DNA from 4 places in the Cobetia sp. AM6 genome. Region 3 is predicted to be linked to each of the others. Evidence: predicted binding sites of a transcription regulator. Region 3 holds the regulator's gene; each other region holds the start of a gene.
What was found. The regulator sigma-54, encoded in region 3, starts transcription at its own class of promoters, with help from an activator protein. The targets are predictions, from matches to a motif close to TGGCACNNNNNTTGCTNT.

Region 1: the regulator sigma-54 is predicted to act here: its motif matches at 1,006-1,023, upstream of CLAM6_RS00285 (amino acid ABC transporter substrate-binding protein).
Region 2: the regulator sigma-54 is predicted to act here: its motif matches at 1,177-1,194, upstream of CLAM6_RS02170 (ANTAR domain-containing response regulator).
Region 4: the regulator sigma-54 is predicted to act here: its motif matches at 1,493-1,510, upstream of glnL (nitrogen regulation protein NR(II)).

What each region holds. Positions count from the first base shown of each region.
Region 1 is NZ_AP021868.1:62,780-64,981, forward strand. Features, by position in the region: gene speE (polyamine aminopropyltransferase) at 1-678, shown strand, start outside; gene CLAM6_RS00285 (amino acid ABC transporter substrate-binding protein) at 1,109-2,134, shown strand.
Region 2 is NZ_AP021868.1:474,140-476,341, reverse strand. Features, by position in the region: gene CLAM6_RS02175 (CmpA/NrtA family ABC transporter substrate-binding protein) at 1-509, opposite strand, end outside; gene CLAM6_RS02170 (ANTAR domain-containing response regulator) at 560-1,135, opposite strand; gene CLAM6_RS02165 (NarK family nitrate/nitrite MFS transporter) at 1,687-2,202, shown strand, end outside.
Region 3 is NZ_AP021868.1:836,959-839,160, reverse strand. Features, by position in the region: gene lptB (LPS export ABC transporter ATP-binding protein) at 1-46, shown strand, start outside; gene CLAM6_RS03560 (RNA polymerase factor sigma-54) at 280-1,728, shown strand.
Region 4 is NZ_AP021868.1:4,115,992-4,118,193, forward strand. Features, by position in the region: gene ntrC (nitrogen regulation protein NR(I)) at 1-382, opposite strand, end outside; gene glnL (nitrogen regulation protein NR(II)) at 379-1,473, opposite strand; gene CLAM6_RS17240 (DUF4124 domain-containing protein) at 1,736-2,202, opposite strand, start outside.

The DNA.
Region 1 (2,202 bases), 770 kb from region 3:
GACAACTTCCTCTATCACGAGATGATGTCGCACCCGGCGCTGTTCGCTCATGCAGACCCCAAGCGTGTCGTCATCATCGGCGGTGGCGATTGCGGCACCCTGCGTGAGGTGCTCAAGCACCCGGGCGTGGAGAAGGTCACCCAGATCGATATCGATCCGGCGGTCACGCGTGCCTCCGAGCAATTCTTCCCGGCGCTGGTCGAGTCCAATGACGACCCGCGTGCCGAGCTGCTGTTCGAGGATGGTGTCAAGTGGGTCGACAACTGCCCGGACGAGAGCATCGACGTGCTGATCGTCGATTCCACCGACCCGGTCGGCCCGGCGGAAGGTCTGTTCAAGACCGACTTCCTCAAGCGCTGCCATCGTATCCTCAAGCAGGGCGGCCTGATGGTGCAGCAGAGCGAGTCCCCGCTCTATCACACCGATTCCATCATCAAGGACCTGCGCAACGACATGGGCGAAGCGGGCTTTGATAGCGTCGCGACCCTGCCGTTCCCGCAGCCGGTGTATCCGTCCGGCTGGTGGAGCTGCACCCTGGCGGGCAAGAGCTGTGACGTGAAGTCCTTCCGCGAGGAAGATGCCGCTGCCGCCACCTTCGCGCGTGACTTCTATACCGTCGAAGGCCATCGCGCCGCCCTGGTGCTGCCGCCCTTCATGCAGCGCCTGCTGGAGAAGTGATCTGCATGCACCTTGCGGTGGCAAGGGAGTCCCATCAGGCACGAAAACGTGCCTGATGGGATGAACAAGCGTTGAGTCAGGCAGACCGAGACATTGGTCGCAATCTGCCACTCGCGCCACATCGCTGCACCGCCAACGGCCGTTTCGCAATGAAACGGCCGTTTTTATTTTGCACCGATATGAGGCGAACTGGTCTCGCCATGAGCCTAACTGCGCGGCAATCGCGCGGAATGATCCGCCGCCCCACCCCGAGGCTTTGGCCTATATCACTGGGTTTTAGCGCTTTTTTCAGCGTTGAACGCAGCGGATCACGCGATAGGCGGAAATTGGAACGCGGCTTGCTATTGTCGGTAGGTGCCATGCAATGCATTGCACCACTTCTGACTCGAGGCTGATCGAGCGGACTCCAGACTTTCGCGAGGGAATCACGATGCATAACAACAAGAAGCCACTGCTGATCGCTAGCGCCGCTGTCCTGGCCGCCTCCATGGCGACAGGCGCCAGTGCCGCGACCCTGGATAGCGTCAAGGAAAAGGGCTTTGTCCAGTGTGGCGTCAGCACCGGCTTGCCGGGCTTCTCGGCACCGGATGACGCCGGTAACTGGCAGGGCCTCGATGTCGACGTCTGCCGCGGCGTCGCGGCAGCCGTGCTGGGCGATGCCAGCAAGGTGCGCTATGTACCGCTGACGGCCAAGGAGCGTTTCACCGCGCTGCAGTCCGGCGAGATTGATGTCCTGTCCCGCAACACCACCTGGACGGCGACCCGTGACACCTCACTGGGCCTCAACTTCGCTGGCGTGAACTATTACGACGGCCAGGGCTTCATGGTCAGCAAGGACCTGGGCGTCTCCAGTGCCAAGGAGCTGGACGGGGCAGCCGTCTGCATCCAGTCCGGCACCACCACCGAGCTCAACCTGGCGGACTATTTCCGCCTGAACGACATGTCCTTCGAGCCGGTCGTCTTCGATACCTCTGACCAGACCGTCAAGGGCTTCGAAGCCGGTCGTTGTGACGTCCTGACCTCCGACCAATCCCAGCTCTACGCGCTGCGTATCAAGCTCTCCGATCCGGCATCCGCGATGGTACTGCCGGAAGTCATCTCCAAGGAACCGCTGGGCCCCGTCGTCCGTCAGGGCGATGACCAGTGGTTCAACATCGTCAAATGGACCCTGTTCGCCCAGATCAACGCCGAAGAGATGGGGCTGAGCTCCGACAACATCGAAGAGAAGAAGTCGGACACCAACCCGAACGTCGCGCGCCTGGTCGGTGCTGATGGCAACTACGGGGAAGCCATGGGGCTGCCGGCTGACTGGGCCTATCAGGTCATCAAGCAGGTCGGTAACTACGGTCAGATGTTCGAGCGCAACGTCGGTACCGGTTCCGCACTGGGGATCGAGCGCGGCTTGAACGCACTGTGGACCGATGGCGGCGTCCAGTACGCCCCGCCGGTTCGCTGATGCGCGGGCTCGCCCTGTACTTCGGGTGGGCCTTGCCCCTCATGACAGGCTGAGCAAGGACGCTGGCC
Region 2 (2,202 bases), 360 kb from region 3:
ACGTCGCGGTCCGGATTGATGCCGCCCGCCGCCAGCCAGTAGCGCAACAGATAGCGATGCGAAGAGAACGGATGCACGCTGGCCAGCTTGAGCAGCGGCTCACCGCGCTGCTTGCGCTCGCGCATATGCGCCGCCAGCGCCTTCGCGACCTGCAACGGACTGGAGAGGTCGTGGCCGTCCTCGCCGAGGGCGGCCATCAGCGCGCGCGACAGCGTGATGGAGTTGCCGCCCAGATTGAGCGTCATGGCACTGATCACCGGCGTGGCGCGGCCATCCAGGCCCAGGGTGGAGGTCAGCGGCATCAGCGCCAACATCTGCGCGCCCTGCAACACGCCGGTCTGCAGGTCATCACGCAACGCCGCCCACGAAGGTTGCCACTTGAGTGTCACCGCCAGCCCTTCCTCGCGGAAAAGCCCCAACTGCTCAGCGACCACGAAGGGCGCGGCATCATTGAGTGGCATCAGGCCCAGCGTCAGCTGATGGCCATTCAGGGGTACATCTGTGGGCATCACGCACACCTCTTGAACGATCGAGAGAGAAGGACAGTACGGCGACCGGCTCAGCGCCGACGCGCGGCCTTGAGCAGCTCATCGGCCAGCTCATGCAGGGCCAGGCGCCGGTTCATGGCGGTCTTGCGCAGGTATTGGTAGGCGGCATCTTCACTGAGCCCGCGCGTCTCCATCACCACGGCCTTGGCGCGATCGACGCTGCGCCGCTGCACCAATGTGGTCTGGGTACGGTTGAGCTCCCCCTTGAGCGCACGGTGCGCCTCGAAGCTGGTGATGGCGACCTCGACCATGCTGCGCACCATCGCTGGTATAACGTGGTCCACCACATAGGCCGAGACACCGGCGCCTGCCGCCTCACGCACGAGGTCCGGGGCATCTTCACTGGCCAGCATGATCATCGGCTTGGGATAGCGTCGCCCCAGCTGGCCGAGATGCTCCAGGGTGTCGCGGCTGGGCAGGTCGGCGTCGATGATCACCGCATCGGGCTGATGCTGCTCGACCAGCGCGTGCAGGTCCTCGTGCTCGTCAACGCGCAGCGCCACCTCGAAGCCGGCGCTCAATAGCGCCTGCTCCAGCGCGGCGGAGCGCTCACTGCGGACATCGACGATCAGCACGGTCACGGGCATGTCAGGTTTCCTTGGGTCGGGCATGAGACTTGCCGTACACCCAAGCAGGATTCGTGCCGCAATCTGGTGCAACCCTGCGGTTAAAGGCCTTCAGAGCGGCCGAGCCGAAAGCGTCGCTGCACTGCAATGAGGCATGCGCCTTGCCGACCCTCCCAGCGCCATCTTCGTGCGCCAGACTGGTACCTCGCGCCTTGCTGACGCACCGCCAGCGCGCACCCAGCCCTAGACACCGCCTGCACGTGCCAACCTATTGTCCTCGCCAAGCCATTGATCTTCTGGGACTTGTCCCGCCCACACCCCCGCAACTGGCGCGCTACTTGCTTTGTTCCTGTCACTTGCCGCACAGACGCTCTGCTGCCGGCAACCATGGCATCACCGACTGCTGCCATCGCTATCCATGACGTGGACCAGGCTCTTCGGAGTACGAGTGCGTCGAACCAGGCCCCTCAATGACGAGGCGCCCTTGCTGTCGTTCATTCACAGCCGTTCGACCACTCGCCGAGCACACCTGACTTCGTGCCCGGCACCGACGCTGAATCAGGAGCCCACTCATGGATATCCGCAACAAGGCCAGCCGCATCCGGCTGTTCAGCTTCAACACCCCGCAAATGCGCGCTTTCCACATGTCGTGGTTCGCCTTCCACGTCTGCTTCTTCGGCTGGTTCGGCATCGCGCCGCTGATGGCCGTGGTACGTGACGACCTCGGCCTGACCAAGACCCAGATCGGCAACACCATCATCGCCTCCGTCGCCATCACGGTGATCGTGCGCCTCGCCATCGGCGTGCTGTGTGATCGCATCGGGCCACGCAAGGCCTACACCTGGCTCTTGTGCCTCGGCTCGCTGCCGGTGATGTGCATCGGCTTCGCCGACAGCTTCGAATCCTTCTTTCTGGCCCGTCTGGCCATCGGTGCCATCGGCGCTTCCTTCGTCATCACCCAGTACCACACCTCCGTGATGTTCGGCCCCAACGTGGTCGGCACCGCCAACGCCACCACCGCGGGCTGGGGCAACCTGGGCGGCGGCACCACCCAGATGCTGATGCCGCTGGTGATGGCCGGCCTGCTG
Region 3 (2,202 bases):
CCAGCAGGTGCGCGACGTCTACCTGGGCCACGAGTTCACGCTCTAGGGTCAGCGGCTGCGCTGAGCCCACCGGAGGCGAAAGCTTCAAAAGCCGCTGCGTGATTTTATCGCGTAGCGGCTTTTTCATGTCTGACATCAGACGCATGCATGACGTCCATACCACCTTGGTGGAAACATGGCATGCAAGTTGCTTGAATATTCACGACAACCTCTTGTCAGTGCCCCGAGTCACGGTATAGCGTAGTAAGCACGTTCCTTTGCCGTGAATTGACTGACTCCATGAAACCCACCCTGCAACTCCGCCTCGGCACCTCGCTGACCATGACGCCGCAGCTCCAGCAAGCGATCCAGCTGCTGCAGCTGTCGACGCTCGACCTGCGTCAGGAGATTCAGCAAGCCCTCGAGTCCAACCCCATGTTGGAGCTCGACGAGGACTACGAGTCGCTGGATGTCGTCGAGACACAGGATTCGAGCGAGATCTCCACTGCCGACTCCTCGAGCGAGATTCCCGAGGAATACCCCCTCGACAGTGACTGGTCGGACCTCTACCAGGACCACGCCGGTAGCCTGACCAGCTCCGGCAGTGGCAGCGGGAGTGAAGAAGGGCCGGACTTCGATCGCAATACCAGTGTCGAGAGCCTGCAGGACCACCTGCGCTGGCAGCTGGCGATGACCGACCTCGATGGCCGTGAACGCCAGATGGCGGAGAGCCTGATCGATGCCGTCGACGGTGCCGGCTATCTGAGTCTGTCACTCGATGAGCTGGTCGATGGCCTGCGCGGCCAGGGCCTGCCCGGCCTCAAGGCCTCCGAGCTCGAGCAGGTATTGTTGCGTCTGCAGCAGTTCGACCCGACCGGCGTCTTCGCCCGTGATCTGCGCGAATGCCTGCTGCTGCAACTGGCACTGCTGCCGGATGATCTGCCGCTGCTGGCGCAGGCGCGCCGCCTGGTACGTCAATTCCTCGAGGCACTGGGCAACGATGACCGCAAGCTGCTCAAGCGCCGCCTGAGCCTTGATGATGACGAGCTGGACCACGTCATTCGCCTGGTGCGCGCGCTCGACCCGCGCCCGGCATCCGCCTGGGGCGAGCCCGCCAGCGATTACGTGATCCCTGATCTGCTGGTGCGCCATACCCGCCACGGCTGGCAGGTCGAGCTCAACCCGGAAGCGCTACCCAAGCTGCGCATCCAGCCGGAATACGCCGCGCTGATCAAGCGTGCCGACAAGTCCGCCGACAATACCTTCCTCAAGGACAACCTGCAGGAAGCCCGCTGGCTGATGAAGAGCCTGTCATCGCGCAATGACACCCTGCTCAAGGTCGGCCGCGAGATCATGGCGCGCCAGATCGACTTCCTCGAGCAAGGCGAGGAAGGCATGAAGCCGCTGATTCTGGCCAACATCGCCGAAGTGGTCGAGATGCACGAATCGACCATCTCGCGGGTCACGACCCAGAAGTACATCCACACCCCGCGCGGCGTCTTCGAGCTCAAGTTCTTCTTCTCGAGCCAGGTCGGTGGCAGCGGCAGTGGCGACGCCCACTCAAGCACCGCCATTCGTGCCCGCATCCGCAAGCTGATCGCGGAAGAGCCGGCCCGCAAGCCTCTCTCCGACTCACGGCTGGTCGATCTGCTCGCCAGCGATGGCATCGAGGTCGCACGCCGTACCGTGGCCAAGTATCGCGAAGCGATGGGCATCCCGTCCTCCAGCGAGCGCAAGCGTCTGGCCTGACCCGTCACCTGCGGCTGCCATGCCCTGCTCTCACCTCCACAATGGCAGCCGCCGCCAACCTCAAGCGCTGGATTTTCCGCTCATCAGCCTCTGACTTCGCGGGCAGCGGTGCGCCTGTCGCGCGCTCTGTCATCCCGTCAACCGCTCGTCAATTGCCCGTCATGGGCCATGACGGCGCGCAGGATGACGGTAAAAAACCGCCGTTCCGGCAGCGTCATTCACCGTCAATCGCATGTTTTTAAAGTCACTTTTGCGCGTATTGCACCTGGATGACACCCGGACAACCTCCCAAAACGCCGCTTGCTCCACTCAATCGAAGCGCCTGAAAGGCGACGTACATGCAGGGATTGGCGACGAAAACCCGCCTTCTTGCGCGTCTTTCACGCACCACCCACCAGACGTGCCCTTGAAGTCCACTCCGTTACCCCTCACTGAGTTGAAGACAAGCACTGAGCCACGATGCAGCGCAGCGTT
Region 4 (2,202 bases), 950 kb from region 3:
CCTTGGATTCCCGGGCATGTGCCACGGCGCGCCGAACCAGCGCCAGCGCTTCATCGACATCGAACGGCTTGGGCAGGTATTCGAAGGCGCCGCCCTGATAGGAGGCCACGGCGCTGTCGAGGTCGGAATGCGCCGTCATCACGATGACGGGCAGGTCCGGGTACTTCTCGCGCACGCGCGCCATCAGGTCGAGACCATCGGTTCCGGGCATGCGGATATCGGTGATCAGGACATCCGGGCACTGACGCATGATGCTGGCTTCGGCCTGATCGGCACGCTCGAAGGTTTCCACCTCGAGGTCGGGTTGTGCCAGAGCGCGCTCCAGCACCCAGCGAATGGCACGGTCGTCATCGACGATACAGACGCGGGCAGTCTCGCTCATGTGTGATCTCCAGAAGTGCCGGCTAGCGGAATGAGTAATCGGAATTCGGTATGGCCGGGGCGCGAGTCACACTCGATCAACCCCTGATGCTGGTGCAGGATGCCCTGGGCGATCGACAGCCCGAGCCCTGAGCCTTCGGCGCGCCCCGAGACCATCGGGTAGAACAGCGTCTCGCGCAGGCTCTCCGGGATGCCGGGGCCGTTGTCGATGATCGCCAGCTCGCAGACCAGCCGGTGGCGCTCATGGCCCAGCGTGAACTGCCGGCGAGCGCGGGTCCGCAGCGTGATCTCGTAGGGGGCGGCGTCAGGCTGCGGTGAATCGGGCTGTGGCTGCTCATTGAGGGCCTGGGTGGCATTGCGCGCGATGTTGAGCACCGCCTGGATCAGCTGTCCTTCATCGCCGATCACCTCCGGCAGGCTCGGGTCGTAGTCGGCGCTCAAGGTGATGGCGCTGCCTTCCGCCTGCAGCAAGGCCCGCACCCGCTCGGTCACCGCATGCACATTGACCGGCGCCTGCAACGGCGGCCGGTTCGGCCCGAGCATGCGATCGACCAGATCACGCAGACGGTCCACCTCCTCGATGATGATGCGCGTGAACTCCACCATCTGCGGTTCGGGCAGATCACGTTCGAGCAGCTGGGCGGCACCACGAATGCCGCCGAGCGGATTCTTGACCTCATGCGCGAGACCACGCGTCAGCACCTTGACCGCCTCCTGGCGGGCGATCAGCGCTTCTTCGCGCGAGATCTGCATCAGGCGGTCACGCGGTTCTATCTCGACCAGCAGTTCATTGGCGCTGATGGGCGTCGCGGTGAAATCCACCGTCAGCGCTTCATGGGCCGCGTTGATGATCTCGGCCTCACGCTGGGTGTAGGGGTGCTGCTCCTCCAGCGCCTTGCGCAGCACATTGATCAGGGTGTCATCCAGCCCGGTCATGTTGTCGGGCGTACTGCCCTTCACACGCACCAGACTCACCGCCAGCAGCGTCTCCGCGGCGGGATTCATCCAGACCATCTGCAGCTGTGAGTCCAGCACCACCACGGCAGTGTTCAGGTGTTCGAGCAGTCGTTGATGCATGGGTTTGTTCGCCATCTGCAGTACGTCTCCCTGTTCTGCAATAACCGCGCCAGTCTGGTGCAGGCACCGAGAACACGGCGTCCGATGCTGTGCAACCATTTCTGGCCCCTCATATTGGCACCAAAATGGTGCAGGCGGAAAATCGCGCTCGAATCCGCGTTGCCTCACTTCACCGCCAGGCGGCCCGACATCGACTGGCCCAGACACGAAAAAGCCGCCCGAAGGCGGCCTGTCAGCGAAGGAGAAAGGCGCGAAGAAAAAGGCCGCCCAGACGCTGCTAACCACCGCCAGCGTTGGCAGGGTTGTTGGGGTTGCGAGGCAGATTGACGCTGGCGCGCTGCACATAGACCACCTTCGGCTCGCTGGTCTGGCGCACGCGGCCGGTGGAATCCAGCAGCTCCGCCTGGATGACATGCTTGCCACGCTCCAGCGCCGGCACCATGAAGACGGTGCTGTGCATGGCGGATTGAGACGGCGCACCGTCCACGGTCACGCGCACCTTGTCTTCCGGGCGCAGCTTGGGCTCGATTCCCAGGCGCACCGCCAGATTGCCCGCCTGCCCGGTCTGCAGCGTTTCCTCGTTGGACGGGCTCTGGATGGTGAAGGTGGTATAGCCACGGAAGGCCACATCCACCGCAGGCGCCCGGGTGCGGGTACTCTCGCTGGATGAGGAAGAACTCACGCGCGACGGCGTGCTGCGTCGCGGCGGCAGGGATTCCGTCGACGGCACCACGCTGAGCGGCG